DNA from 2 places in the Rahnella sp. Larv3_ips genome. Region 2 is predicted to be linked to the other one. Evidence: predicted binding sites of a transcription regulator. Region 2 holds the regulator's gene; the other holds the start of a gene.

What was found. Region 2 encodes sigma-54, which starts transcription at its own class of promoters, with help from an activator protein. Its sites were predicted from a motif close to GTTGGCACANNTTTCGCTNT; they were not measured.
Region 1: the regulator sigma-54 is predicted to act here: its motif matches at 6,226-6,245, upstream of glnK (P-II family nitrogen regulator).

What each region holds. Positions count from the first base shown of each region.
Region 1 covers NZ_MJIB01000005.1:622,084-637,854, reverse strand. The annotation lists gene cof (HMP-PP phosphatase) at 1-577, shown strand, start outside; gene ED901_RS11845 (PLP-dependent cysteine synthase family protein) at 645-1,688, opposite strand; gene ED901_RS11840 (Lrp/AsnC family transcriptional regulator) at 1,809-2,264, shown strand; gene ED901_RS11835 (SmdA family multidrug ABC transporter permease/ATP-binding protein) at 2,401-4,173, shown strand; gene ED901_RS11830 (SmdB family multidrug efflux ABC transporter permease/ATP-binding protein) at 4,181-5,965, shown strand; gene glnK (P-II family nitrogen regulator) at 6,306-6,644, shown strand; gene amtB (ammonium transporter AmtB) at 6,725-8,014, shown strand; gene tesB (acyl-CoA thioesterase II) at 8,155-9,021, opposite strand; gene ED901_RS11810 (YbaY family lipoprotein) at 9,268-9,849, shown strand; gene ED901_RS11805 (MGMT family protein) at 9,902-10,210, opposite strand; RNA gene ffs (signal recognition particle sRNA small type) at 10,404-10,500, shown strand; gene ED901_RS11795 (NCS2 family permease) at 10,578-11,927, opposite strand; gene ED901_RS11790 (adenine deaminase) at 11,998-13,785, opposite strand; gene ED901_RS11785 (LysR family transcriptional regulator) at 13,926-14,873, shown strand; gene ED901_RS11780 (HHA domain-containing protein) at 14,957-15,160, opposite strand; gene tomB (Hha toxicity modulator TomB) at 15,206-15,574, opposite strand.
Region 2 covers NZ_MJIB01000003.1:386,945-402,715, forward strand. The annotation lists gene mlaF (phospholipid ABC transporter ATP-binding protein MlaF) at 1-390, opposite strand, end outside; gene ED901_RS01795 (calcium/sodium antiporter) at 728-1,705, shown strand; gene kdsD (arabinose-5-phosphate isomerase KdsD) at 1,725-2,711, shown strand; gene kdsC (3-deoxy-manno-octulosonate-8-phosphatase KdsC) at 2,728-3,294, shown strand; gene lptC (LPS export ABC transporter periplasmic protein LptC) at 3,291-3,860, shown strand; gene lptA (lipopolysaccharide ABC transporter substrate-binding protein LptA) at 3,838-4,395, shown strand; gene lptB (LPS export ABC transporter ATP-binding protein) at 4,402-5,127, shown strand; gene rpoN (RNA polymerase factor sigma-54) at 5,230-6,663, shown strand; gene hpf (ribosome hibernation promoting factor) at 6,687-6,974, shown strand; gene ptsN (PTS IIA-like nitrogen regulatory protein PtsN) at 7,084-7,554, shown strand; gene rapZ (RNase adapter RapZ) at 7,622-8,476, shown strand; gene npr (PTS phosphocarrier protein NPr) at 8,473-8,745, shown strand; gene ED901_RS01850 (transcription antiterminator) at 8,888-10,807, opposite strand; gene ED901_RS01855 (lactonase family protein) at 10,887-12,086, opposite strand; gene ED901_RS01860 (KDGP aldolase family protein) at 12,204-12,944, opposite strand; gene ED901_RS01865 (DgaE family pyridoxal phosphate-dependent ammonia lyase) at 12,941-14,068, opposite strand; gene ED901_RS01870 (amidohydrolase/deacetylase family metallohydrolase) at 14,058-15,191, opposite strand; gene ED901_RS01875 (DUF4310 family protein) at 15,272-15,771, opposite strand, start outside.

The DNA.
Region 1 (15,771 bases), on a different contig from region 2:
TTTACCCGAGGATTGTGCGCACGAATTACTGCATACCTCGTGGGATACGCCAGCCAGTGTGCATGTTTTCCGCGATGACGGCTGGTTCACTTCTCTCGACGATCCGGATTTACTCATTCCGCATCAGTTCAGTGGTTTTCGCTATCAGTTACAGGATCTGCGCTTATTACCGGATTCGGGTAACAGCAAAGTGTGTTTCTGCGCCCCGCATGACGTGTTGTTGTCGCTGGTGCCTCAACTCGAAGCTCACTTTGGCCCGCGCATCGATTTATGTTTCTCTGCGATGGATTGTCTTGATGTGCAGCCCGCAGGCAGCAACAAAGGCAGCGCGCTTGCATTGCTGACGGACGGTCTGGGGATTAACATGTCAGAGTGTATGGCGTTTGGGGATGCCATGAACGACAAGGAAATGCTCGAGGGCGTCGGGATGGGGCTGATTATGGGGAACGCGTTACCCGTTCTGAAAGAGAAGTCACCGCACTTACAAATTATCGGACATTGCCGTCATCAGGCGGTGTCTCACTTTTTGCAACACTGGCTGCACACACCAAACCTCACCTATTCCCCCGAATATTAAGGTTTTGCAGCAAGCCGGGTCATCTGTCCCGGCTTTTTTCCTTTCTTACGCCGTATTTAACGCGGAGTTAACTTAGTCCTTCCAGCTGCTGTGCGTATGATGAAATATCCCCGATGTTCTTCGCTACCCAACTCTCATCGAAGTATGTATTCAGATAACGTTCGCCGCTGTCGCAGAGCAGGGTGACGATAGAGCCGGTTTCCCCTCTCTCACGCATCTGCGTAGCCAGTTGCAGCGCACCCCAGACGTTGGTACCGGTTGAGCCGCCGACCTTACGCCCCAGCACCTTCTCAAGCCAGTGAAGCGTCGCGATGCTGGCCGCATCAGGCACGCGCATCATGTCGTCTATTACACTTGGTATGAACGATGGCTCAGCGCGAGGGCGGCCAATACCCTCAATACGGCTGCTGCATTGCGCAGTGACGCTGGCATCACGCTGTTGATAATAATCGTAAAATACTGAGTTTTCCGGATCAACGACCACCAGTTCCGTATCGTGCCCCTGATAGCGAATATAGCGGCCCAGCGTTGCGGAAGTACCGCCGGTACCCGCGCTCATCACCAGATAACGCGGTATCGGATGCGGCTCATGCGACATCTGACGGAAAATACTGTCAGCAATATTATTGTTACCGCGCCAGTCGGTTGCCCGCTCTGCGTAGGTAAACTGATCCATGTAATGCCCGTTCATTTCACGGGCGAGTTGTTCGGATGCGGCATAGATCTGCCCCGAGTTCTGGACGAAGTGACACCGGCCACCGTAAAACTCAATTTGCTGGATTTTTCGTGGGGCAGTGCAAGAAGGCATCACGGCGATAAAAGGCAATCCCAGCAGGCGTGCGAAATAGGCTTCAGAGATGGCGGTGCTGCCTGAAGAAGCTTCCACAATGGGCGTGTTTTCACGTATCCACCCGTTGCACAAACCGTACAAAAACAGAGAACGGGCAAGGCGATGTTTCAGGCTGCCGGACGGATGGGTACTTTCATCCTTCAAATACAGTGAAATTCCGGGAAAGTCGTTGAGTGACAGGCGAATCAGGTGTGTATCGGCGGAACGCTGAAAATCGGCGTCGATTTCTTTAATAGCGTGACTAACCCAGGAATTGCGCATGATGCAGGCTCATAAAAGTGTCTTGATGCACACAAGAATAACGTAACTCCCGGAGAAATAAGTTACCCTTTAACCCACGAAGATAAGATTTAATAGAAAAATTTCCTCCCGGAGGCCGGTATGGTAGATAAAATTGACCTTAAATTGCTCTCCCTGTTGCAGAAAGATTGCACATTATCTCTGAATGAACTGGCAGATGCGGTCAATCTCACCACCACGCCGTGCTGGAAAAGGATTAAGCGCCTCGAAGATGACGGCATTATTCGCGGGAAAGTGGCCCTGCTGGACGGCGATCGGTTAGGGCTAAGCCTGACGGCGTTTGTGCTCATCAAAACTCAGCATCACAACAGCGAGTGGTACCAGCGCTTTGTTCAGCAGGTTGAGGCATTTCCTGAAGTGCTGGGTTTCTACCGGATGGCCGGTGAATATGACTATTTACTGCAGGTGCAGGTGTCCGATATGAAAAGCTACGATAACTTTTACAAGCGACTTGTGAACGGCATTCCAGGGCTGAATGATGTGACCTCCAGTTTTGCGATGGAACGCATAAAATCCACCACCGCATTGCCGATTTGATGCAAAAGTTACAGTAAAAAGTTTCATCAGAATCGCCAGTTAACTCTGTTATCCTTGTCGCCTGATGAGAAAAAGGCCTGCTTCGGGCGCTTTTTCTCAATAAAATCATCATTATTATTTGTATGGAAATCACTGCGTGAGATTGTTCGCCCAATTAGGCTGGTACTTCCGACGTGAATGGCGCCGGTATCTGGGTGCCGTTGCCTTGCTGATTATCATCGCCATTCTGCAATTGATACCGCCTAAGCTAGTTGGTGTCATTATTGATGGCGTCACAACCAAAACGATGTCAACCGGCGTACTGTTTGCGTGGCTTGGGCTCATGGTCGCCACGGCAATTGTGGTGTATTTGCTGCGTTACGTCTGGCGCGTGCTGTTGTTCGGTGCGTCCTATCAGCTTGCCGTAGAACTGCGTCAGGATTTCTTCCGGCAGCTCAGCCGTCAGCATCCGGCCTTCTATTTACGCCACCGAACGGGTGATCTTATCGCCCGGGCAACCAATGACGTCGATCGCGTGGTTTTCGCCGCAGGCGAGGGCGTTCTGACGCTGGTTGATTCGCTGGTCATGGGGCTTGCCGTTCTAATCGTAATGGCGACGCAAATCAGTTGGGAGCTGACGCTGCTGTCGCTGGTTCCTATGCCGGTGATGGCTATTATCATTAAACGCTACGGCGACCAACTTCATCATCGCTTTAAAACCGCGCAGGCTGCCTTTTCCTCATTAAACGATCAGGCGCAGGAAAGCCTGACCAGTATTCGCATGATCAAAGCCTTCGGCCTCGAGAACCATCAGTCTTCCCAGTTTGCTGATGTGGCCGCGGATACGGGTGCGAAAAACATGCGTGTAGCGCGTGTTGATGCCCGTTTTGACCCGACTATTTATGTCTCGATTGGCATGGCTAATTTGCTGGCTATCGGCGGTGGTAGCTGGATGGTGGTTAACGGGCATCTGACACTCGGGCAGTTAACCAGTTTTGTCATGTATCTCGGATTGATGATCTGGCCGATGCTGGCGCTGGCCTGGATGTTCAATATCGTTGAACGCGGTAGCGCCGCCTACAGCCGCATCCGCAGCCTGCTTGAGGAAGCGCCCAGCGTCGTGGACGGTACTGCGCCTCTGCCTGCCGGACGCGCTGTACTTGAAGCAAACATTGCGGATTTCCACTATCCCGACACAACACATCCGGCCTTGTCCTCTGTGAAGTTCTCCCTGCAACCTGGGCAAATGCTCGGTCTGTGCGGCCCGACAGGTTCCGGTAAAAGTACCTTGCTGTCGCTGCTTCAGCGACAGTTTGATGTCACTGAAGGGGATGTGCTTTATCACGGCCTGTCGCTGAAAACGATCCGCCTGGATGACTGGCGCGCACGTCTGGCGATTGTGAGCCAGACCCCTTTCCTGTTCTCTGACACCGTCGCACAAAATATTGCGCTGGGACGTCCAGAGGCCAGCCGGGAAGAGATCGAGGAAGCGGCGCGGCTTGCCAGCGTTCATGACGATATTCTGCGTTTACCCGGCGGCTATGAAACAGAGGTCGGAGAACGCGGAGTGATGCTTTCTGGCGGACAGAAGCAACGAATTTCTATTGCCCGTGCTTTATTGCTGAAAGCGGAAATCCTGATCCTCGATGATGCATTGTCTGCGGTTGATGGCAGGACAGAGCATCAGATCCTGCACAACCTGCGTCAGTGGGGCAGCGACCGCACCGTCATCATCAGTGCCCATCGTCTCTCCGCACTGACCGAAGCCAGCGAGATTCTGGTGTTTAACCACGGCTGTATTTCCCAGCGCGGAAGCCATGAGCAACTTGCCGCTGAGTCAGGATGGTATCGCGATATGTTCCGTTACCAGCAACTGGAAGCCGCACTGGACGATGTACCGCAGGAACAGGAGCCGGAACCACGTGGCTGAGCAAAAAGTGAGTAAAATTCAAAAGATGTGGCCGACGCTGAAGCGCCTGCTGGTCTACGGTAAGCCTTACAGAAAACCTCTTTCTGTCGCGGTGCTGATGTTGTGGATTGCGGCAGCAGCAGAGGTGACCGGGCCGATTCTGATCAGTTTCTTTATCGACCACTATGTCGCCAAAGGCGAAATGCCGTGGGACAAAATCAGTCTGCTGGCATTGTGCTTTATCCTGCTGCAGTTTCTGGCTGCCGGATTGCACTATTTCCAGGCGTTGCTGTTTAACCGGGCCGCAGTGGGCGTGGTTCAGCGTTTGCGTACCGATGTGATGGATGCTGCATTGCGCCAGCCGCTGAGTGCGTTTGATACTCAGCCCGTCGGGCAACTGATTTCTCGTGTCACAAATGATACGGAAGTGATCCGCGATCTGTACGTAACCGTCGTCTCGACCGTATTGCGCAGTATTGCGTTGATTGGCGCGATGCTGGTGGCAATGTTCAGTCTTGACTGGCGTCTGGCCTCGGTGGCGATATGTATTTTCCCGGCGGTTTTCGTCGTGATGGGGCTGTACCAGATTTACAGTACCCCGATTGTTCGTAAAGTCCGAAGCTATCTGGCGGACATCAATGACGGTTTCAACGAAGTCATTAACGGCATGAATGTCATCCAGCAGTTCCGCCAGCAAAAGCGTTTTGGCGAACGTTTGACCCGTGCCAGTCAGTCGCATTATCTGGCGCGTATGCAAACGCTGCGGCTGGAAGGCTTTCTTCTGCGGCCATTGCTCAGTTTGTTCTCCTCGTTAATTCTGTGCGGATTGTTACTGCTGTTCGGATTCAGCGCAGAAGGTTCAGTCGGCGTCGGTGTTCTCTATGCTTTCATCAATTATCTGGGGCGTCTGAACGAGCCTTTGATCGAGCTGACCTCGCAGCAGTCGATTCTTCAGCAGGCCGTCGTCGCGGGTGAACGAATTTTTGACCTGATGGACCGAACCCAGCAGCAATACGGGGCTGACGACAAAAGACTTACCGGCGGCGAGATAGACATTAAAGACGTCAGTTTTGCCTATCTGCCGGACAAATGGGTGCTGGAAAATATATCCCTGCATGTGCCATCGCGAGGTTTCGTTGCGCTGGTCGGGCATACGGGTAGCGGTAAAAGTACGCTGGCGAATTTGCTGATGGGATATTACCCGCTCAATAAAGGAGAGATCCGGGTTAATGGCCGTCACATTTCCGATCTCTCGCACGCCAGCTTACGTAAAGGGATTGCGATGGTTCAGCAGGATCCGGTGGTGCTGGCTGAGTCGGTTTTCGCCAATGTCACGTTAGGGCGCGACATCGATGAAGCGCAAGTCTGGCACGCGCTGGATATTGTGCAGCTTTCGCCTCTTATTCGCGAAATGCCGGAAGGTTTAAACACTCGCCTCGGCGAACAGGGAAATAATCTCTCGGTAGGTCAGAAACAGTTGCTGGCCATGGCGCGCGTTTTGGTGCAGGCCCCGGAGATTTTGATCCTTGACGAGGCAACTGCCAATATCGACTCAGGTACTGAACAGGCGATCCAGCGTGCACTTCGGGCCATCCGACAGCAAACGACGCTGGTGGTGATCGCCCATCGTCTTTCGACGATTGTCGATGCGGATAACATTTTGGTATTGCATCGTGGTCAGGCAGTGGAGCAGGGCAATCACCTGCAACTGCTGGCTGAAAAAGGCCGGTATTATCAGATGTATCAGCTGCAGCTTGCCGGTCAGGAACTTGCCTCAGCGGAGCAGGCCACGCCGGCGACGCAAAACGCCTGATACCCGCCCCAACGCAGCATAGTGCACCGCGTTGGGGTGGTTTTTTTCTCCCGATTTCCCCCCTCCTTTTTTCTGGCCTGCACCTTCATCTGGCATCAAGTCTCTGGGCGTGATGTCACTGCACTAAAAAGCAGCGGTCGGCACCTTATTGGTGCGCGCGTCATGATAATGATGTGAACGGCCAAGTGTGCGCCTCGTCACGAATATTCTGAAAATGCCGTATTACGCGGTAATCAAACGAATCTCTCCGCAATTTCAACTCTGGCACAGCCTTTGCTTTATCCATTTCGTATCGGGCGCGGTTTTTCCGCGGCAAGCCCTTAATTCGAGGAGTGGCAAAATGAAGCTGGTTACTGTGGTGATCAAACCTTTCAAGCTGGAAGACGTGCGCGAAGCGCTGTCTGCTGTTGGAATTCAGGGCCTGACCGTAACGGAAGTTAAAGGTTTCGGCCGTCAGAAAGGTCACGCTGAACTGTATCGCGGTGCAGAGTACAGCGTGAACTTCCTGCCAAAAGTAAAAATCGATATTGCTATCGCTGACGATCAGCTCGATGAAGTGATCGACGTGATCAGCAAAGCGGCCTACACCGGGAAAATTGGTGACGGCAAAATTTTCGTTGCTGAATTGCAACGCGTTATCCGTATTCGTACCGGTGAAACCGACGAAGCAGCACTGTAATTTCAGGTTCATCTCTTTGAATGAAGAGTTGAGATAAAAGAGCTTAGAAAAACAGTTTTGAGAACAGGGGTGGGCTACTAATGAAAAAACTTTTATCCATGATGGGGCTTGGGGCGGTTGCATTGTTGCCTTCGCTTGCCATGGCAGCAGCGCCAGCAGCCGCTAACGGTGCTGACAATGCCTTTATGATGATTTGTACTGCACTGGTGCTTTTTATGACCGTGCCCGGTGTGGCGCTGTTCTACGGCGGCTTACTGCGTTCTAAAAACGTGTTATCTATGCTGACTCAGGTCATCGTGACGTTCGCACTGGTCTGCGTTCTGTGGATCCTCTACGGTTACAGCCTGGCCTTCAGCGAAGGCAACGCGTTCTTCGGCGGTTTCGGTAATGTGATGATGAAAGGCATCGGCCTTGATTCGGTCACCGGCACCTTCTCGCAGATGATTCACGTGGCGTTCCAGTGTTCATTCGCCTGTATCACCGTGGCGCTGATCGTGGGCGGTATCGCTGAACGTGTACGTTTCTCTGCGGTCTTGATTTTCACTGTGATCTGGCTGACCTTCTCCTACATTCCGATGGCTCACATGGTTTGGGCGGGGGGTTTCCTGGCAGCAGACGGTGCGCTGGACTTTGCCGGCGGTACGGTGGTTCACATTAACGCCGCCATCGCGGGTCTGGTCGGTGCCTACCTGTTGGGTAAACGTGCAGGATTTGGCAAAGAAGCATTCAAGCCACACAACCTGCCAATGGTCTTCACAGGTGCGGCGATCCTTTACGTTGGCTGGTTCGGTTTCAACGCCGGTTCAGCAAGCGCAGCAAGTCCAATTGCGGCTCTGGCTTTCCTCAATACCGTTATCGCAACGGCTGGCGCAATCCTGTCATGGACATTTGTAGAGTGGATGGTTCGCGGTAAACCTTCTCTGCTTGGCGCAAGCTCCGGTGCCATCGCAGGACTGGTTGCCATCACGCCAGCCTGTGGTACGGTCGGCGTGGGTGGTGCGTTGATTATCGGTCTGGTCGGTGGTGCTACCGGTCTGTGGGGGGTGGTTACCCTGAAAAAATGGCTGCGTGTTGATGACACCTGCGACGTATTCGGTGTGCACGGCGTGTGCGGTATCGTAGGCTGCCTGCTGACCGGCGTATTCACTTCCAGCTCACTGGGCGGCGTGGGTTATGCAGAAGGCGTCACCATGGGCCATCAGGTCTGGGTACAGTTCTTCAGCGTCTGCGTTACGCTGGTCTGGTCAGGTGTTGTTGCCTTCATCGCTTATAAAGTAGCTGATATGCTGGTCGGTCTGCGTGTTCCTGAAGAACAGGAACGTGAAGGTCTGGACGTCAACAGCCACGGCGAAAATGCTTACAACCAGTAATCTCAGTCATATACATTCAGAGAAGGCAGTGCGCTAACGCTTTTTGAACGGCAGTACCAAAACTAAAAATAATGATGAATAGCAAAAGGGGCGATATCACTATCGCCCCTTTTTAATGCCTGATTTTCAGACTGAAAAGCTTATTCTGCCGTTCTCTGACGGATCACACCTTCCTGCACCGTAGTGGCAACCAGCACCCCTTCGCGGGTATAGAACTGACCGCGTACAAAACCACGGGCACCGGAAGCTGATGTGCTTTCAACCGCGTAAAGAAGCCAGTCGTCCATACGGAATGGCCGGTGAAACCACATCGAATGATCGATGGTCGCGACCTGCATTCCAGGCTCCAGAAAACCAATTCCGTGCGGTTGCAATGCGGTCGGCAGGAAATTGAAGTCTGAAGCATAACCGAGCAGATACTGATGGATGCGCAGATCATCAGGCATTTCGCCGTTGGCGCGGAACCACACCGCGCGGTGCGGCTCTTCTTTAGTGCCTTTCAGCGGGTTATGGAATTTCACCGGGCGCATTTCAATCGGCCGGTGACGGAGGAATTTATCACGAATTTTTTCAGGGATCAGATGCGCAAGATTTTTGGCAATGTCTGACTCCGAAATCAGTGACTCGGGCGGCGGTACATCAGGCATGGTGTTTTGATGTTCAAAACCCTCTTCATGACTCTGGAAAGAGGCTGTCATGTAGAAAATAGGTTTACCGTTTTGTACCGCTTTCACACGACGGGCGCTGAAACTGTTGCCGTCGCGCAAGTTTTCCACGTCATAGATGATCGGTTTACTGCTGTCACCCGGACGTAAAAAGTAACTGTGGAACGAGTGGATCCCGCGATCAACCGGCACCGTTTGTTTGGCTGCGTAGAGTGCCTGCCCGACAACCTGCCCGCCAAAGACCTGGCGCAAGCCCAGATCCTCACTTTGACCACGAAACAGCCCTTCTTCGATTTTTTCCAGATCCAGAAGATCCAGCAGATTTATTAACGCCTGACTCATAGTGGCCTCATGAAAGTTACCGGTTAATTCATGCCTGATGCAGCCCGTAAGCGCAGCAAAAGCACAGGTCTAACCTGTTAATGATAGAGGATCTTACGGGCGCTCAGAAGACCTGTTTAGCCACCGGGAGGAAAAATTCAGATTATTGTGCCATGATTAACAGGTACGCTGGTTAAAGAAACCATTTTCATGTCGGCGTTTATTACAGCTTGTCGACAAGCGAATAATAAAAAGGGAGTACGATCTATGAAACTTTGGCAGATAGTAGGTGGAACCGCGCTGTCTCTGACTCTTGCCGGATGCGCACAGCATCATGAGGCACCCGCGCAGCAGGCTCCGGTGAATACGGCAGCCAGTCCGGCCACCCAACCCGCGATAACGGGGCCAAACGTATCCGGTAGTGTGTTTATCGCTCAGCGTGTGGCGTTGCCGCCTGACGCGGTACTGACCGTGACATTGTCCGATGCCTCTGTTGCTGATGCACCATCGCGTGTGATCTCGCAGAAAGTGGCGAGAACGCAGGGTAAGCAGGCACCATTCACGTTTATCCTGCCGTATAACCCACAGGACATTCCACCTAACTCACACGTTATCCTGAGTGCGGCGGTGACCATCAATGGTCAGATGACCTTCGTGACCGACTCCATTAAAGAAGTGATTAACAATGGACAGGGTACACGTGCGGATCTGCAACTTGTCCCGGTTGTCTCCGTTCCTGTTGCCACCAAGCCGGGTGCATTAGGGCCACTGAGCAACCCGTCTGAGCCGACAGGATTAGGCACCGCTCCGGCACCGGTCAGCGCAGTCGCTCCGTCGCCTGCTTATTAATGTCTGCTGCTGTAACAATAAACACCGCTCCGGCGGTGTTTTTTTATGTGCATTACCACTTCCAGCCATACTTATCTAAATCGATTTTGCCTTTTCTAAAGACGACGCCTTCGGCCAGAAGCGCCTGACGCTGGCGCTTAAAATCTTCACCCTGCAATGAAATCTCGCCGTGGCGGTTAATCACGCGGTGCCAGGGAAGGGTGCTGCCTTCGGGCAATTTCTTCAGCACGCCGCCAACCTGACGGGCAGCGCGTGGCGATCCTGCCAGTTGTGCCACATTACCGTACGTTGTGACCTGGCCTGCGGGGATAGCCGCTATAATTTGAAATACGCGCTGACGAAAGTTATCGGGCTCCGACATTACATCCTCCTCAGTGTCTGCCGGACAGTATGACGTAATTTTGCGTCTCAGACAGGCGAGTTTCGGCGCTGTTGTTTAAGAAAACACCGGTTGTCGGCGGTTAACTTGCTTTTGCGGTGGGCATCACTGATAATGCCCACCGCTTCAGTTCTCCCGTAAAGAGAAGAGAAGCCAACAACGACAATGGGGGCCCTGTTGGTTCTCCCGCAACACTAACTTGTTAACTCGGTCAGGTCCGGAAGGAAGCAGCCATAGCAGGTGTCGTGTGTGCCGGGATGTAGCTGGCAGGGCCTCCACCATTTCAGGCCCCGCAAACTTTACGCCTTCTCTTTTCGATTCCTAACGCCAGTCTCTTTTTTCTTTTGTTTCAGTGATGCACCAGCGTCGTGAAGTAATACACCAGCGGGATTGCCAGGATATACAGCCCTGTCGGCACTTCGCGCATTTTTCCTGCCACCACGTTGATGATGATGTAAAACAGCAATCCGCCCGCGATGCCCGTACCAAAACTGTTGGAAATCAGGGTAATCATCACCATGAGCAGCACCGGTAAAGCATCGGTGAAATTCGCTAAGTCCACTTTGCGTAGATTACTGAACATATTCAGGCCGATGAGGATCAGCGCCGGTGCGGTCGCTTCTTTGGGGATCATCAGTGCCACCGGCGTGAACAGCAGCATCAGCAGGAACATCACCGCCGCCGCCAGCGCCGTCAGACCCGTTTTCCCGCCCGCCTCAGCCGCCGCTGAGGATTCGATTAATGCGGTTGCCGCAGGAATACCGACAACCGGACCCAGCGCCGCAGCAATCGAATCCACCATAAAGGGCCGGTTGATGTGCGGCATGTTGCCGTGTTCATCCAGCAGTCCGGCTTCACCGCCCACCGCCAGCGTGGTGCCCATGGTTGAGAAGAATTCTGAGGCGAAAAAGATAAACAGAAATGGCAGGAAGGCGATATTGATAGCGCCAGTCAGATCGACTTTCCCCCAGAGCGGGGCGAGAGAATGTGGTAAAGCGATCCACTGTTCAGGTAAATGCGTTACGCCAAACGGGATCCCGGCCACCGTTGCCAGCAGAATCGCCCAGAGAATAGCGCCGGGGATTTTACGAGCCTGTAAACCCACTGCCACCAGCAAACCCAGCAAAGCAATCAGCGCACCCGGAGAAGTGAAATCGCCCAGTGCCAGCGCGTGCGTTTTGGCATTGGCCAGCACCAGGCCTGCATTACGAAAACCCAGCAGCGCGACGAAAATACCGATCGACGCCGTCAGACCCAGTTTGATGGATTGCGGAACCGAGCGGGTGACGACTTCACGCAGGCCGAATACCGTCATCACAAAAAATAAGATCCCTGACCAGCAGGCGATACCCAGCGCAATTGGCCAGGTGATACCGTCTCCGGCCAGCGTAATACCGACCAGTACCGAACCGCCGATGCCAGGGCCAACCATAAACGGCAGATTCGCGTAGAACGCCATCAGCAAAGAGCCCAACACAAATACCAAAATGACGCCGGTGGTGGCGGCTCCTTTATCCATGCCACCCGCCGCCAGCAGACCGGGGATCACTATCAGCAAATAAGCCGCTGCCAGAAAACCGGTGATCCCGGCCAGACATTCGGTTTTCGCTTTCGTATCCCGCTGACGAAGCTGAAAGCGGCGCTGCAACCAGCTTTCACCCGATGAGGCTGTCACATTTTTCACAGAGCTGTCGGTCATAAAATTCCCCTGAACATCGTCATTAATGAGTGGTGCGTGCTGTTTTTTTTGTGTTTCTTATTAATAAAGATCAGGCCTCGTCGGGCCAGATTTCCAAAACATGATCGACAATCTCGCGCAATCCGCCATCCGTCAGCCCTAAATCCGTCAGATGTGGCCCAGCATTACAGGCGAGACAGGTTCCTTCGATCGCTTTAAAGACCCGGTACGGCGGCTCCCAGTCAGCGATCTGCGCGCTAAGCTCGCGAAGGTTTTTAAACTGTGCGGCCAGCACGTCTGCGGGTAAATCTGAGAGCATTCCGGCAATCGGCATATCGACACTGGCCAGCAACGTCGCGTTCTGGCTCAGCGCCATACCGCCGCCGCTGGCGATCAGCTGATTGGCGGCCAGCATCATGTCGGCGGGATGACGGCCAATAACCACGAGATTATGTGAGTCATGGGAGTAAGAGGTGGCTATCGCTCCGCGTAATTCTCCCCAGCCTTCCAGCAACGCCATTTTCGGCGTGGCTTCATGACGCCCATGCCGGTGCTGTACCCAAATCAGGCTGAAACCTTCCGGAATTTGTACGACTCCGCTTTTGACTTCCACAATCACTTCGCTCCATTGCGTGAAGCGAGCGCCCTTGATGTTACGTAAGCGCGCCTTACCTTTTTTCAGTCCGGGGATTTTAAAATGGAAATCAGCTTCGGCCACTTTTTGCAGGCGCATGGTGTCGCGTGGCGGGATAACGTCACTGGCGGCAGCGGGGCTGAATAACATTTCCCCGTGTTCTGCAACGCAGTTTCCGGCGACATACACTTTGCGCGGGTTGAGCGTCTCAAGAGAGTCGAATGCAATAATGTCAGCAGTGCGGCCAGCGGCAATCAGCCCGAGATCTGAGCGGCGCATACGGATGGCGGCGTTAAATGTCGCCATTCTCAACACGTCTTCAGCACGTAAGCCAAAGGAGATCAGCAGTTTGACCAGCGCGATCAGTCCGCCTTTTTCCAGCAGATGATCCGGTGGCACGTCGTCAGTACACAGCGTAATTTGCGAGGAAAGATGCGGTAAGGCCAGCAGAGCGGCAGCAATATCCGGCAGCAGATAAGGATGAGAACCACGAATTTGCAGAGTCAGGCCTGCGCGCAATTTCTCCAGCGCATCTTCCGCTGAGGTCAGTTCATGATCGGAAGTCACACCTGCCGCCAGATAGGCCTGGAGCTGCTCGTCTTTAAGCCCGCGCGCATGGCCTTCGATCAGTTTGCCGCTGCGTAATCCGGCATCAAGGATTTCCATCATGCGTTCGCTGCCGTTCAGCACGCCATACATATCCATGACTTCCGCGACGCCGGCAACTTCGGGCCAGCTCAGCATGGTTTGCATTTCCTGGCCTTTGAAATCTGCACCCGACATTTCCAGACCCGGCGTTGAAGGCACGCTGGAAGGCGCCGCGCAAATCACACGCAATGGCAAACCCCGGCTGGCTTTGACTGCGTACTCAACGCCGGCCACGCCCAGCACATTTGCCAGCTCATGAGGATCCCAAAACACGGTCGTCGTCCCCTGAGCGACAACGATCTCCGCATATTTTTCAGGGGGCAGGTGGGAGCTTTCAATGTGAACATGGGTATCGATAAGGCCGGGTGAAAGATAAAGACCTGATAAGTCATCAATATTTTCCGACCGGGTAAATTTTCCACGTGGGTGGACACTGGCAATCATGTGACCGACCAGACCCACGTCTGCATTACGGACCTCACCCGTCACCATGTCGACGATCTTTGCGTTGATCAGCAAATGGTCAAAAGGAATTTTCCCTAATGCGGCATCAATCGCCCGCTGGCGTAAGGGCAGGGAAGCGAGGTTCTCGGTCATAGCAGTTTCCGGATTTGCAGAATGATGTGGCTAATGTAGGGAGAGGAAGGGGCTTTGCACAGATGATTTATTTTATCCGATTATAAGATGCGGTTATGCTGGGCAAACGTTTTCTATTTTGACCGGAACCTCTGCACATTATGTCTGAACCCTGGCGTCGTCTGCCTGCGCTGTCTCTCAAGCAAATTCAATATTTTGTGACGCTGGCGCAATTGCGCAGTTTTACTGAAACGGCGAACCGTCTGGCAATCAGCCAACCTGCGTTAAGCAGTGCGCTGCGACAAATTGAATCCGTGTTGGGTGGGAAGTTATTGCACCGGACGGCGCAGAACGTCAGGCTGACTGAGCAGGGCGAAGCTGTGCTGCCGTATGCAGAACGCTTATTGAATACTGCTCACAGCGTGTTCGATGATATGCAGCAAATTATGCACCAGGGCGGAGATGGAACTTTACGTATCGGATTAGTGCCTTCCGTCAGCACATTATTATTTCCGGCGGTGCCACAATTATTATCTGAATATTTCCCTGATATGCGTGTGGAATTCCATGACCTGACAAATGACGCATTATTATTGGAACTCGAGAACGGTTCTGTTGATTTTGGTATCGGCGCTACCGACAGTACCGTACCGGAATCGATAGCAATATATCCGCTGCTCGAAGATCCGTTTGTCGTGGTGATCAGGCGTGATGATGCGCTGGCAGAAGGGCATAACATCCCGTGGCGGCAACTGGCAAAAAGGGACATTGCGTTGTTTTCAAAAGGAAATGTAAGCAGGCTGGTGACGGCGATGAATGAGAGTCATCATCTGAATTTACGCGTCAGCTACCGGGTAGATTTTCAGGAAACGTTATATGGACTGGTACGGTCGCGCATGGCATTGGCGATTTTACCGGAATTATACACGGCAACGCTGAACGATAATGAATTAACGGTGATCCACTTGCAGCAGCCAATGTTAAGTCGAACGGTCGCCATGATGCGTAAACCGGTTCCATTACGATCAGCAAAAACAGAACAGTGTTTTCAATTTCTCTTAAAGACGTTTCATCAACGAATCAAAGAAAAGAATGAAAGAGTGCTGTGAGGAAAATTGTTTAACAACGCTAACGTAGTATTGCTGAAATAATAAACACTGAGCCGCACGATAATTCGGCTCAGTGCAAGCACTTAACGTACAAACTTCCATACGGCAACGGGGATTTTATCGTATAGCTTATTCATCGTCAGTTCAGCCAGACGATGGTCAGCTGCCGAGTAAAACAATTCGAGTTCGTCGTCGGAAAGCTCATACTTATTTTTTTCAATAACACGTTCAAGCGTATCAATAGTGGTGCATTTTCTTAAACGCATCAAATAGTCGATTTTGTTCATCGTAGCCTTTTCATTTTTTTCTGATGACAACATATAAATTATTACTCAAGTCTTCATTAGGGTACAGATGTAGTCCCCTGAGAACATTCTGAATAATCGCTTTTTGGTCTTTTGCCATTGGCGTAAATCAGAATCGTTAATTCCATAATTACTGAAGAGGGTGTAGGTATCATCCAGATACTCTTCAACCAGATCACTTAAATGGTTATCGTCGGGGTACTTAATTTTAAAACTCATCACAAAAGATGCAATGTGTTCTATCAGTTCGTTGAGTTGCAGGTTAACAGCTGATGTAGGGTCATTGACCCAACCATGATGACTGTCACCCAGTGTCGCAATCCCTTCATCATACAACATTTCATTCAGGAATCGTAACTGAGCGATATCGTGCCGCTTAGGCGAGTACTCATCCATATCATCCCCTCCGTAATGGTTTATTCGGTGTTGATAACACTCTGTGAGTAAACAACAAAACTTAATGGCTTACAGGAAACAGCTCTCACTACACTTTTTAAGAACTACACATCATGAGTTAAACATCAGTAACAATCACAATAAAACGGACTCAGACAGGAGGTTTTACATGGGATAATTCTACAGTCAACGGTTTA
Region 2 (15,771 bases):
TTCCAGTTTCATGGTCACGGTGCTGCGCAATAACGCTTCGGGCAATTTACTGTGTTCGCGCAGCGGAAACGCCACATTCTCGAACACATTGAGGTCAGTAAACAATGCACCGGACTGAAACAACATGCTCATTTTCTTGCGGGATTCATAAAGCTTGCGGCGCGAAAGAGTGGGAATATTGTCTCCGTCGAACCAGATTTCACCGCTGTCAGGCGTCAGCTGACCGCCGATAAGGCGCAGCAACGTCGTTTTACCGATCCCCGAAGGCCCCATAATGGCGGTAATTTTACCCCGTGGGACCGTCATGTTTATCTCTTCGAAAATGGGACGATCGCCGCGCACAAAACTCATGCCTTTGATCTCAACCAGATTCGACTCGCTTTGACTCATTCGTTTATCCCTTCGGAATGCCTTCGCTAAAGACGACTTCCGCTTAAATTACTTTCGCTAAGAATACGTCTGGCCCGCAAGCCGTGTTGTATAACTTTGGTATTTTTACAAAAACTTACCCCAGTTTCGTTACCAAAGTTGCCATCGATTTACTTTTCCGCCACAGACGGTCAAAATCAACGAATTACCATTTTATGATAAAAGCCTTCATCGTCTAACATACAGGAACCTGCTGGCGCCGTTTTCGTACAAAATATTGCCTTAACTTATGTTGACGAAGGAATCGCCTGCCTGAACGGGCAACGAACCTCGCATTATACCCAATAAAGGATGTTGCATGCTTCTCGCTATCGTACTGATGATTGTCGGCCTCTTACTTCTTGTTTATGCCGCCGATCGTCTGGTGTACGGAGCCGCAGTATTAGCACGCTCGATGGGCATGCCGCCGCTTATCATCGGCATTACCGTAGTCGGTGTCGGCATATCCCTTCCGGAGCTGGTCGTTTCCACCACCGCCGCCATCAATGATCAAATGGATTTGGCGGTTGGAAACGCAATTGGTTCAAATATCATTAATATTCTTCTGATTTTGGGCGGTGCAGCCCTGATTCATCCACTTTCCGTTCGTTCTGATATATTACGCCGCGAACTCCCTCTATTGTTACTGGTCACAGGACTGTGTGGTTTTCTGTTAAGTGACGGAGAGCTTAGTCGCTTTGACGGTGTTTTGCTGCTGGCCAGTGCCGCCGCGTTTATGATGCTGGCGATAAAAATCGCCCGCGCGGCCGAAAAAGAAGGGCTGGATACGCTGACTTACGAGCAGATGTCTGAGCTTCCTTCCGACAGCAGTAATACCGTGGCGTTTTTATGGCTGGCATTGGGCTTTATCATCATGCCGCTGGCGTCCGGGATGATTGTCGACAACAGTACGGTTATTGCACGTTATTTTGGTGTCAGCGAGCTGGTGATTGGCCTGACGGTCATCGCCATCGGGACAAGCCTGCCGGAACTGGCGACGTTTATTGCCGGTGCCATCAAAGGTGAAGATGACATCGCGCTGGGTAATATCATCGGCGCGAATATCTTTAATACCTGTCTGGTGCTGGGATTACCCGCGCTGGTGGCGCCAGGCTCGTTCAACCCGGATGCGTTTCATCGCGATTACTGGGTGATGCTGGCGGTCAGTATCGTGCTCTCCGGGCTGTGCCTGATGCGCAAACATCGCATCGGCCACGTTGCGGGCGCACTATTACTCTGTGGATTTATCGCCTATATGGCAGTGCTGTTCCTTCAACCGGACAGCATCGGCCTCTGAACTCTGTCAGGAATTGACTATGGCTAACGATACCCTCGCCTCCGACTTTGATTTCCAGGCTGTCGGACGTGAAGTGCTGAAAACAGAACGTGAAGGACTTGAGCAGTTAGATCAATACATTAATGGCGATTTCACGCGCGCCTGTAAAATGATTTTCGCCTGTACCGGCAAAGTCGTGGTGATGGGGATGGGCAAATCAGGTCACATCGGCCGCAAGATGGCCGCGACCTTCGCCAGCACCGGCACACCGGCGTTCTTTGTACATCCGGGCGAAGCCAGCCACGGCGATTTGGGCATGGTGTCCAAACAAGACGTCGTGATCCTGATCTCCAACTCCGGCGAAGCGCACGAGATTCTGTCGCTGATCCCGGTATTAAAACGCCTGGATATCACGCTTATCTGCATTACCGCCAATCCCGAAAGTACCATGGGAAAAGCCGCCGATGTACACCTTTGCGTGCGTGTTCCGAAAGAAGCCTGCCCGCTCGGGCTGGCACCGACCAGCAGCACTACCGCCGTGCTGGTGATGGGCGATGCGCTGGCCGTCGCGTTGCTGGAAGCGCGCGGCTTCACACCGGAAGATTTCGCCCTGTCGCACCCTGGCGGAGCACTCGGTCGCAAGCTCTTGCTGCGCGTGAGCGATATCATGCACTCCGGTGACGAAATCCCGCACGTCAGCCGCGATGCGTCTCTGCGTGATGCCCTGCTGGAAATTACCCGCAAGAATTTGGGAATGACCGTCATCTGCGACGATTTAATGAAAATCGAAGGGATCTTTACCGACGGTGACTTACGCCGCATTTTCGACATGGGCGTCAATATCAATAACGCGTCCATTGCCGAAGTGATGACTACCGGCGGCGTGCGCGTGCGCCCTTCCCTGCTGGCGGTCGACGCACTGAATTTAATGCAGGAAAAACACATTACCTGTGTGATGGTTGCCGATGGTGACCAATTGTTAGGTGTGTTACATATGCACGACATGCTGCGCGCTGGCGTAGTTTAATTGAGGAATGCCCTGAATGAGTAATAGCGCAGCCCTGGTGGATACCTGCTACGGTCCGGTCAGCACCGATGTGCTTGAACGTGCGAAAGCGGTTCGCCTGCTGATTTGCGATGTGGATGGCGTCATGTCTGATGGCCTGATCTACATGGGAAATCAGGGAGAAGAGCTGAAAAGTTTCAACGTTCGCGACGGTTATGGAATTCGTTGCCTGCTGACGTCCGACATTGAGGTCGCGATTATTACAGGCCGTAATGCGAAATTACTGGAAGATCGCGCCAAAACCCTTGGAATTCGCCACTTGTATCAGGGGCAATCAGATAAGCTTTTGGCCTTCCGCGAACTGTTAGATACACTGTCGCTTCGGGCAGAGGAAGTCGCTTACATCGGTGACGACCTGATTGATTGGCCGGTGATGGCTGAAGTGGGTCTTTCCGTTGCGGTTCAGGATGCACACCCTATCCTGCTGCCAAAGGCGCATTACGTGACCCGCATTGCCGGTGGCCGTGGCGCAGTACGCGAATTATGTGACTTGATTCTGCTGGCGCAGGGCAAGCTGGAGGACGCCAAAGGGCTGTCGATATGAATAAAACAAGACTTTGGATCATTCTGGTACTGACCGCCATCGTGCTGATACTGATTGGCTGGTCACTGTCAGACAATACGGATGATGCGCCGCAGGCGGTCAACGATCAGGAACCGACCTACCAAAGTTCCCACACGGTAACCATGGTGTATGACCCGCTGGGAAGCCTGACCTACAAACTGGTGTCGGATCAGGTCAAATACTACACCACCGATCAGGTAACATGGTTTACCAACCCGGTGGCGACCATGTATGACAAGAATAAAGTGCCAACCTGGGTGCTGCGTTCTGATAAAGCCAAGATGACTCAGGATAAAATGCTCTATCTTTATGGGCATGTGCAGGCAGACAGCCTGACGCCAGAAACATCACAGCTGCAAAGAATCAAAACGGATAATGCACAGGTTAACCTGACGACACAGGACGTTGCCTCAGACGATGAAGTAACGCTTTATGGCACAGGTTTTACATCTAACGGCATGAAAATGCGTGGTAATCTGCGCGATAAAACAGCAGAGCTGATCGAAAAGGTAACGACCTCTTATGAAATTCAAAGCAAAAAATAAAATCCGTAATCTTCTGATCACCGGCTCGTTGTTGGCCATCAGCATTCCGGCATTCGCGCTGAAAGACGACACAACGAAACCGATCACCATTGATTCCGCCAATCAGGCGCTGGATGTGAACACCAACACGGCAACCTTTACCGGCAATGTGGTGGTGAATCAGGGCTCGATTCAGGTTAAAGCCGACAAAGTTGTGGTGATCCGCCCGCAAGGTGTCTCCGGTAAAGAAGTGGTGGAAGGCTACGGTAATCCGGTGACCTTCTACCAGTTGCAGGACAACGGTAAACCGATCAAAGGTCACGCGCAGAAAGTCCGTTATGAAGTGGAAACCGATCTGGTGACCCTGACCGGAAACGCTTACCTTGAACAGCTGGACAGCAATGTGAAAGGCGATCGTATTACCTATCTGGTGCAAAAACAGCAGATGGAAGCCTTCAGTGATAAAGGCAACCGTGTCACGACCGTGCTGGTTCCGACACAGTTGCAGGAAAAGACCCCGGCAGCAGCCGGTGGCCAGACCAAAAAGAGTAACTGATAATTTATGGCAAAATTAATCGCAGAAAATCTGGCGAAAGCATACAAAGGCCGTAAGGTCGTTGAAGATGTCAGCCTGGCAGTCAATTCAGGCGAAATCGTCGGATTACTTGGCCCTAACGGTGCCGGTAAAACCACCACCTTCTACATGGTGGTCGGTATCGTACAGCGTGACGCTGGCCGAATCATCGTTGACGACGAAGACATCAGCCTTTTGCCATTGCATACCCGCGCACGTCGCGGCATTGGTTACCTGCCTCAGGAAGCCTCTATTTTCCGCCGCCTCAGCGTGTTCGACAACCTGATGGCCGTGCTGCAAATCCGTGACGACCTGAACAAAGAACAGCGCAATGATCGCGCCAATGAGCTGATGGAAGAATTCCATATCTCTCACTTGCGCGATAACCTCGGCCAGTCGCTGTCCGGGGGTGAACGCCGTCGTGTGGAAATTGCCCGCGCACTGGCAGCCAACCCTAAGTTTATCCTGCTGGATGAACCCTTTGCCGGTGTTGACCCGATTTCCGTTATCGACATCAAAAAAATCATTGAGCATCTTCGCGACAGCGGTCTGGGCGTTCTGATCACTGACCACAACGTCCGTGAAACGCTCGACGTGTGTGAACGCGCCTATATCGTCAGTCAGGGCAAGCTTATCGCCCACGGCACCCCAGCCGACATTCTTGCTGATGAACAAGTGAAACGTGTTTATCTTGGTGAAGAATTCCGTCTGTGATCTGCGCCGCCTGAAGCGCGCCTGTTTCGCTTTACACTGAAACAGGCCGTTTCTGACCGAAGTGTTGCCGTTCGAACTCATCTACGGATATAAAGCCAAGATATGAAGCAAGGTTTGCAACTCAGATTCAGCCAACAACTGGCAATGACTCCTCAATTACAGCAGGCAATCCGCCTGTTGCAATTGTCCACGCTTGAGCTCCAACAGGAGATCCAACTCGCGCTGGAGAGCAACCCTCTGCTGGAACAAACCGATCTTCACGATGAGATCGATGCGGTCGAAACCGCTGACAGTGAAGGTCTGGATACCCGCGAGGCTCTCGAGCAAAAAGACATGCCCGAAGAGTTACCGCTGGATGCGACCTGGGATGAAATTTACACCGCCGGAACACCGTCCGGTACCGGTAACGATTACAGCGACGACGAACTGCCCGTTTATCAGGGTGAAACCACCCAGACGCTTCAGGATTACCTGATGTGGCAGGTCGAACTGACGCCGTTTTCCGACACCGATGCGGCTATCGCGACCTCGATTGTCGATGCGGTGGATGACACCGGATATCTGACGATTTCTCTCGACGATATTCTCGAAAGTATCGGCGATGACGACGTCACGATGGACGAAGTGGAAGCCGTGCTCAAACGCGTTCAGCGTTTTGATCCCGTGGGTGTCGCCGCACGCGACCTGCGCGATTGTCTGCTGATTCAGCTTTCCCAGTACGTCCCGGAAACGCCTTTCATTACAGAAGCCAGGCTTATCATCAGCGAACATCTGGATTTGCTGGCGAACCATGATTTCCGCGCACTTATGCGTTCAACCCGTCTAAAAGAAGATACACTGAAAGGAGCGATGCTCCTGATCCAGTCTCTTGATCCGCGACCGGGCCAGTCGATCAACACCGGCGAATCCGAATACGTCATCCCGGATGTGCTGGTACGCAAAGTGTCCGGTGTCTGGACTGTCGAACTGAACTCAGACAGCATTCCGCGACTGAAAATCAACCAGCATTATGCTGCGATGGGCAATTCGACCCGCAGCGACAGCGACGGGCAATTTATCCGCAGCAATTTGCAGGAAGCCAAGTGGTTGATCAAAAGTCTGGAGAGCCGCAACGACACACTGCTGAAAGTCACGCGCTGCATCGTTGAGCAGCAGCAGGCGTTCTTTGAGATGGGTGATGAATACATGAAACCGATGGTGCTGGCCGATATCGCCAGCGCCGTGGAAATGCACGAATCGACGATTTCACGCGTTACAACGCAGAAATTCCTGCACAGCCCGCGTGGCATTTTCGAACTGAAGTATTTCTTCTCCAGCCACGTCAGTACTGACAGCGGCGGCGAGGCATCGTCCACCGCGATCCGGGCGCTGGTGAAGAAATTAATTGCAGCGGAGAATCCTGTAAAACCGCTGAGTGACAGTAAGTTAGCTACCCTGCTTTCCAATCAGGGAATTATGGTGGCGCGTCGTACTGTCGCAAAATACCGAGAGTCTTTGTCCATCCCGCCCTCAAACCAGCGTAAACAGTTAGTTTGACCTCAACAGAGAAGGAAGACATTATGCAGCTCAACATTACCGGACATCACATTGAGATCACCGATCCCCTGAGAGAATTCATCACGATGAAACTGGCGAAGCTCGAACAGTATTTCGACAGGATAAATCAGGTGTATGTGGTGTTAAGCGTTGAAAAAGTGCAGAAAATCGCGGAAGCGACGCTGCATGTGAACGGAGGCGAGTTGCATGCCACCTCGGAGCATCAGGATATGTACGCAGCGATTGACGGCCTGGTTGATAAACTGGCGCGCCAGCTGAACAAACATAAAGACAAACTGAAACAGCACTGACATTCATGTAGCCAACCCTGTGCTACACACCTTCGGGCATCGGCTTGTGACCTTCGGGGAACGAGCCGATATAGCTTTAAGGGTGAATCAGTGCAAAAGTGAAGATGACATGATCAACGATACTGCAATGCAATTAACGTCGGTGCTGAATGCCGAATGCACCAAAAGCGGCGTTCATTGCGCCAGCAAAAAACGCGCGCTGGAAATCATCAGCGAACTGGCTGCCAAACAATTGAATTTGTCGCCACAAGTGATTTTCGACGCCATTTTGACCCGTGAGCGTATGGGCAGCACCGGGATCGGTGCCGGGATCGCCATCCCGCACGGCAAGCTGGAAGAAGACACATTACGCGCCGTCGGCGTGTTTATTCAGCTCGATCAACCGATCGCGTTTGACGCTATCGACAATCAGCCGGTGGATCTCCTTTTTGCCTTGCTGGTTCCGGCAGATCAATGTAAAACCCACTTACACACCTTGTCTTTAGTGGCCAAAAAATTGGCTGATAAAACAGTGTGTCGCCGTCTGCGCGGAGCGCAAAGCGACGAAGAACTGTTCCAGATAATGACAGAAAACGAATAAATTGATGATTCCCGGCAACGCGCCGGGAAAGTGAATTCTGAACACTGAATGCCAGGGGAGTGACACCATGGTGCTGATGATTGTCAGCGGCCGTTCCGGTTCCGGGAAGTCGGTTGCCCTAAGGGCATTAGAAGACATGGGATTTTACTGTGTGGACAATCTGCCGGTGGTTTTACTGCCGCAGCTCGCCCAGACACTTGTCGAACGCAATACGTCTGCCGCCGTCAGCATTGACGTGCGCAACATGCCAGAAACACCGGAAGTGTATGAGCATGCGATGTCACAACTGCCTGAGAGTTTTTCGCCGCAGTTGCTGTTTCTCGACGCAGACCGCAATACCCTGATCCGTCGTTACAGCGATACCCGTCGTCTGCACCCGCTTTCCAGCAAAAACCTGTCCCTTGAAAGTGCCATCGATGAAGAAGCCGATCTGCTCGAGCCATTGCGCTCCGCCGCCGATCTGATCATCGACACCTCAGAAATGTCGGTTCATGAACTGGCAGAAATGCTGCGTACCCGTCTTCTGGGCAAACGTGAGCGTGAACTGACGATGGTCTTCGAATCCTTTGGCTTCAAACACGGCCTGCCGATTGATGCCGATTACGTGTTTGACGTGCGTTTCCTGCCAAACCCGCACTGGGATCCGAAACTGCGTCCGATGACCGGCCTTGATAAACCGGTGGCGGCGTTCCTCGATCGTCACACCGAAGTGCACAACTTTATCTACCAGACCCGCAGCTACCTCGAACAATGGCTGCCGATGCTGGAAACCAACAACCGCAGCTATCTGACCGTCGCCATTGGTTGTACCGGGGGTAAACACCGTTCGGTGTATATCGCAGAACAACTGGCCGACTATTTCCGTTCCCGCGGGAAGAATGTGCAATCCCGCCATCGCACGCTGGAAAAACGCAAATCATGACGGTGAAACAAACGGTAGAAATCAAAAACCGGTTAGGCATGCACGCCCGTCCGGCCATGAAGTTGTTTGAACTGGTGCAGAGTTTTGAATCGGAAGTGATGCTGCGCAATGGCACAGGCATAGAAGCAGAAGCCAGCAGCGTGATAGCACTGCTGATGCTCGATTCCCCGAAAGGTCAGCAGATCGAAATCGAAGCCACCGGCCCCGATGAAGAGCAGGCGCTGACCGCAGTCGTGAACCTGATCAATTCAGGATTTGACGAAGACTAAGACTCCTCACTCTTAGTCATAGTCTTCGTCATAGTCATAGTCATTGGCGTTGCAGCAAGGCAGCCAGCGAGAGACTCCCGATGAGCTGACATCAGTCAGTGATTCGGGTGAACGAACGCCACTGCGGCGTCAGGGATGCAGGCTAAATGCGGGAAAGGCAATCTATTGCAATGGCCTTGAAGCTTTCAAAATTTTCACTGCTCAGTAAACGGCTCATCGAACGCTCCCGCACAAACGTCACGAACAAATCGTAAATCGCCATCGCTTCTTCGTAATCGGCCTTGCTGATGGCCAGCAGGAAAATTACGTGCGCCGTCTCCCCTTCTCCCCAGGCAATGCCCTGCGGCGAGAGCAGCGTAATCACCACCGTTTTCTTCGCCAGCAGCCCCAGCGAGTGCGGCAGAGCAATGCCTTCGCCCAGCATGGTCGAAACGATTTCCTCACGCTCCACCACCGACGGATAAAACGCCTGATCGACATATCCCTCGGCCTCCAACTGCGAACACACATGGCGGAATAATTCCGCCTGGGTCATCGGCTCGTTGACGATCATGAAGTGTTTTTCGTCGAAGAATTTTTCCAGCATATAAGGCCGTGTGCGATCGACCAGCACCAGCTTGCCGAGCTGTTCCATCTGGTATTCGGTCGGGAACGGCGACAGCACCACCACCGGCTTATTCTTCTCGCTGATACGGGCGTTGGAGATAATAAAATCTTCGTCGATGTGCTCCAGCTTCTCGTAATCACGCAGCGTCACAATCTGTTTCATTACCAGCTGCGGATACTTACGGCTGATCTGCGCCTGGATCATGCGGATGGTCGAATTGCCGGTGTCGCACACCAGCATCACCTGCGGATGGCGCTGATAACCGATATTGTAATGCCGCTCCAGCCCGACGCCGATGTGCAGCACCAGAAAACCGATCTCGTTTTCGCTGAGGGTATACGGCGTGTATTTCCCCCAGCTGGACACCGCCGCCAGCGTGACGTCATAGGCCATCGGATAATGCTGTTTGATGTTGTTCAGCAGCGGATTGGGGATATTAATCTGGTATTTCACCCGCGTAATCATGGTCTTGATGTGCGTCAGCAGGTCGGCGCGCAGCTGCTTATCACCCTGAAGATCGTAGTTATAGTGCGAGTTGATATATGAAAGAATGTAATCGACCAGCGATTCGTCATCGTCGGCATTAATGTCGGTCGGCAGAATTTGCTGCACGCGACGGGCAGCGATATTCACCCGCAGATAGGCTTCTTCAGAAGCCGGGATTTCCTTGCCGACGAGATTTTTCAGCTCAGCCGCCAGCCGTACAGAAACCTGTTTCACCGCCGGGTCGCCGTCTTCGGCATCAAAATCCGTCAGCGGATAGCCGCCGGTAATGCGCTTGATGGCGACCGCACAATAGAGGATCAGATACTGCTCGCCTTCATCGGTCAGCTGAATGGAGGACTGCGTCAGCAGCTGATGCATAAAGCGCGTCAGCGGCACCAGCGCTTCCGGTTCCAGACTTTCCGCTTTCAGCAGCGGATTCGCCTGTTCTTCAGCATCCAGCTGGAACAGCAGATCGGTCAGACAGGCGCGGATCGCCAGCTCTGCACCAAACAGCTTCATGCCATAACGCGGCTTGGTTTCAATATTCAGGTGGTAGCGCGCCAGATGCTCCCTCACCTCAGCCATATCATTTTGCAGGGTTCCCCGGCTGACAAACCATTCATCGGCCAGATCTTCCAGCTTGAGTGAAAAAGCTGAGGTCAAAAAGCGGATCAGCAACGTTTTCACCCGTTCGGCGGCGGTGCGCGGCGTCGGGTTCGGTTTACGTTGCGTCGTGTGCTGTAACGACGAGAATAGCGCCTGATCGTCGATTTTCAGCTGATACCCGCTGCCACGGCTGTGAACAAAGCTTGCACCGTAGTCGGCGATGATTTCGTTGAGCGAGGTGATGTCAGCACGCACGGTACGCGTTGACACCGCCAGACGCTTCGCCAGCTCGTCCTGAGGCAGGGTTTCGGTCTGTAACGCGTCGAACAATTGCGCCAGCCGTTGATTGGGAAATCTCACCATGGTTTTTCCAGTTCGTTTCAGCGAGGCCCCGTCCACGGCAATGACTGGCCGTGGACGGGGTTTGTTTCTGCTGCGCCGGTTAAGGCGCAATCACCATTTGCGACGGACTGCCGACCGCCACGTAGCTGTCGACAAACGTCAGTTTGCCGCTGTCCGGCGATACCTTGAATGTAGTGATGTTATCGCTTCGTTGATTCATTGCGTAAATATATTTGCCATCCGGGGACAGGGTCAGCGTTCTCGGGTAATCGCCCCGCGTCCAGGTTTCCCCGCTCCAGGTCATTGCGCCTTCGCCGGTCACGGTGATCTGCGCAATGCTGTTGTGCAGGCGGTTGGCCACGTACAGATGTTTGCCGTCTTTGCTCAGCACGATGCCAGCCGCAAAGTTGGTGCCTTTGAAACCGGCGGGCAGCGAGGACAGGCTGTGCAGTTCCGTCAGCGTGCCTTTGGTTGCATCAAAGCGATAACTGGTCAGCGTCGAGGCTTCTTCGTTGATCAGGAAAACCACGTGGCCGTTGGGATGGAAAACAAAATGACGCGGCCCGGCGCCTTCCGAAGAGGCTTTGATGAACGGCGGATCGTTAGCTTCCAGCGCGCCGCTCTCGCCGTTGAGTTTCCACTGATAAATCCGATCCAGCCCAAGATCCGTGGAGAAGGCGAACTTACCGGAAGGATCGGTGGCGATCATATGCGCGTGGGGTCCGTTGTGGTCGCTGATGGCAAAACTGCCCTCCGCGGCGGCGGCCGGTTTGCCCGCGCCCGCCGGACCGGCATCCTGCTGGCTGTTACTGGCTTCGCTCAGTTTTCCGCTGGCCTCCACCGGGAACACCGCGACCACGCCGCTGATGTAGTTCGCCACCAGCAGATGTTCGCCTTTTGGCGTCAGTGACAAGTACACCGGCCCCGCGCCCTGTGAATCCACCTGATTAATCAGCGTCAGGCTGCCGTCTTCTGGCGAAATGCGGTAAGCCGCCACGGATCCGTGTTCACCGCCGTTGTAATTGTCAGTTTCACTGCCGATAAACAGCGTTTTGCCGTCGTGGCTGAGTACCATCTGCGCCTGATTGGGCAACTGGCTGGCGAGGGTTTTATCACTCAGCGCGCCGGTTTTCGGATCGAATGTAAAGCGGTAGACACCTTCCCCGTTCGGGTTGTAGGTGCCGACATAAGCAAAATGCGAAATCGTCGAATTCATTGTTTTTTCTGCTGCATAGAGCGGCATGGCAGACACTGCCAGCATCGCGGAGGTTAAACCTGAAATCAGAAACCAGTTTCTCATACATTTCCTCAGAATTTGGGACTGTCAGACAAGAGAACCCTGCACCCGCGCAGTGAACGGGGGATGCAGGGTGTTTAACCGCGCAGACGGCTTACCGCGCAGGAAAGGTCAGGACCTTCAGCCCAGCAGTTTTTTGACGCTGGCCAGCAGGGTTTTTACATCCTCAGGGCGGGTATGACCCGACGCGCTGTCGATGATGGAACTGTAGATATGCGGGATGATTTTGGTCACGCCCGCCGCCAGCGCGATGTCCATGATCGGCTCGAAGTTTTCTAAATCGATGCCGCCGGTCGGCTCCAGCCAGAAATCCTGTTCCGCACAGGCACGGGCCACCGCCGCGAACTCGTCACGGGTTTTCAGGCCGCCCATCGGGAAATATTTCACCGAGCTGCCGCCCATGTCTTTGAGCAGCGCAATGGCGGTTTCCACCGGCACGATGGCGTCAGCAGAGGCTGAACTCAGCGGTCCGGTATTGATCTTCACGAAGCCGACTTTACCGGTCGGTGAAATCAGGCCGTTGACCACGCTGTCGTTTTGCCCGAGCATTCCGCGGCTGGTCCCGACGCCGGTGAAAACCTGATTCACATGCTGCGGCTGAACCTGCGCAGAAATCTGGCTGACCATCAGCGACTGACGCGGATCGCCCGCGCCCAAGCCCACGGACAAAGCGTTTTCAATCAGTGCGGCGTACTCTTTCATGTCCGCCACCGCGCTCGCGACATCCGGATAATTTTTGGACAGCACGCCCACCAGCACATGACCTTCTGCCGCTTCATAAATCTCGCGGGCATTGTCTTTTGAACCGGCAAGCACGTTCAGACATACGCGGTCACGGTAGAAATTCGGGGTCAGCTTCATGCTTTTTCTCCGCTGAAAAGTTGTTTAAAACGCTCTGCGACGATGGCGAGCTGCGGCGGCGTCACGCTGCGCACATCGACTTCGATCTTGCCTTCGTTGGCGCGATAGCCACGGAAATAAATGGCGATATCGCCGTTCTTCATGGCGTCCGCAATGGCTTTGGTTTTCCAGCCGAGTACCGCTTCATCAAAGGTGATTTCCGTACGGGCGATATCACGCCCGGCGCTGTCCCAGACCACACGCCCCGAGACGCCGTTGATGTCATTCAGGCTGGCGATAAATGGCGTCATTTTGTCGACCATTTCCTGCCCGGTGGTTTTCGGCAGTGTGATATAGCTTTCAATCGCCTGCGTCAGGCCGAGAATGCCCTCTTTGCCGACTTTCATCGCACGGCCAATGCCGCCCGATTGCAGTTTTACCCATTCGACATACTGTTTTTTGCCGAGCACCAGACCGCTGGTCGGCCCTTCGATGGCTTTTGCGCCGCTGTAGATCACCAGATCTGCGCCCATCTCGTAATAGCAGGTCAGGTCTTCTTCAGCGGCAGCATCGACGATCAGCGGCACATTATGCGCACGCGCCACTTCGGCGGCTTCCGCAACCGACAGAATGCTTTTCTGCACCGAGTGGTGCGATTTGATGTACATGATGGCGGCGGTGCGCGGCGTGATGCAGGCAGCAAGCTGCGCGGCAGAGCATTCGTTGGCATAACCGGCTTCAACAATTTTACCGCCGCCCAGGGTGATCATCGTGCCCACCGGCGCGCCGAAATTCACGTTATGGCCCTTTGGCAGCACGATGTCGTGAGGGATTTCCAGCGGCGCGGCGTGCAGGTTTTCCAGCAGCCAGGCGTTATCTTTGACGATCACCGCCGCCACGGACTGCGCGATCCCGGCAGAAGCACAGGAAACCACCACGGCGTTTTCGACGTTCAGCAGTTTCGCGATGTATGCGCCGGTTTTGTTCACCAGATCTTTCATCTCAAAATAATGATTCAGACCGGTATTCACGACCGCGGCGACTTCCTCGCGCGGCGTGGAAACCCCCAGCGCCGTCATGCGGCCTGAGGCATTAATGACTTGTTTTAACTGGTACTTTTCATACAGAGAGTGTTCAGAAGACATGAGCAGATTTCCCTTCTTCGGTTAACAGGGTGACGCCCGCGACCACAGCGGCCAGAGGCACCAGCAAACTTTCGCCCTTCACGGACTGTCCTTCGGAATCGACAAACACCTGCGGCGCAAAACGCTGCTCGAACAGGGTCAGGTCGGCGTCAGCACCGATTTCCAGACGGCCTTTGGCCGGCAGGCGCAGCGCGTCAGCGGCATGAGAGGTCACGCAATCAATCACCTGCGGCAACGTCATGCCGACGCTAAAGAATTTCGACATCACCGTCGCCAGGCTATGCACCGGCCCGTTCATACGGTTGCGACAGTAAATATCGGAGCTGATGGTGTGCGGCAAAATGCCCTGCTTAATTGCCAGCTCCGCCACCTCAAAACTGAAACTCGCGGTGCCGTGACCGACATCCAGCAACACGCCGCGGCTCAGCGCACGTTTAATCGAATCGCGCAGCACGCCTTCCGGCGAGAGAATGCGGTTCGGCTTGCCGTTGTAGCAGTGGGTGATGATGTCGCCGGACGTCAGTAAATCCGCGATTTCATCGAGGTTCGGCGGGTTATTGCCGATATGCACCATCAGCGGCAGGTCATCGTTTTCCTGCTGAATTTCTTTGGCGCGCACCAGCGGTTTGATGCCGTTCTGTCCGACCACGCTGCTGCTCATACGCGCTTTGATCCCGATGATAAAATCGGGATTTCGCGCGATGGCGTCACGCACGCCGACTTTGTCGATCTGCGTCATATCCGCCAGTTCGTTCTGCGTCACGATGCCGGTGCGGGCGATATTCACAAACGCGTAGACGTTGGTTTTCGCCGCACGGGTAATCTGATAGAAATCGTCGACATCGTTGGCGCCGGTGCTGCCGGCATCTGCGACGGTGGTGACGCCACAGGCCACGCCAATCAGGTCGGCGTCGTCATGATAAATCGGCGATTTTGGGTAACAGTGAACGTGGGAATCGATCCAGCCAGCGCTGGCGTAAATCTTGCCCTGAAGATCGAGCGTCTGGCGGGCGGTGGCATCGGCTGCCAGCGTGCCAATGGCGGCGAATTTGCCGTCCTGAATTGCAATATCTGTCAGGCTGCCGTCTGCGCGTAATGCCTGGCGGATGATTAAGTCATACATACGACGTTCTCCATAATGCCGGGCGTCAGGAGTGTTCCCGACGCCCGCTTTACTGCTGATTTGCTTCTATGCTGCCGTTCTTACAATGAAACCGGGAAGATTGCGCCCAGGATCATGGCACCGAGGATCGCGCCACCGGTGATTGGCTTCTGCCACAGATAGAAACCCAGTGCGCCGAGCAATGATCCCAGACCGATTGGAATCGAGGCCGCCATGGCTGACAGGATAATCAACGGCCCGAGGAAGCGGCCGGAAGCATTACCCGCGCCCATCATCACGTCAGCGCCGTAGGTCGAATTGCTCTGATTGATGGTGAATTTACGCGCCAGAATGATGATGTAACCGACGGCTAAACCGAGGATCAGACCGGTCACCAGCGAAGCCGCGAAGTTCGCCACCGGGAAGACAAACCCGGCACCCAGCAGCATCGCCGGAACGCCCAGGCCGATACCGGTCTGGATGGCGCCGCCGATATCAAGAATACCGACCAGTGACCCTTCAATGATGCGGGCAAACAGGAAGCTGGCACCGAAGGCCGCCACTGCGCCGTACACGCCGGTGTCCATACCGGAACGCAACA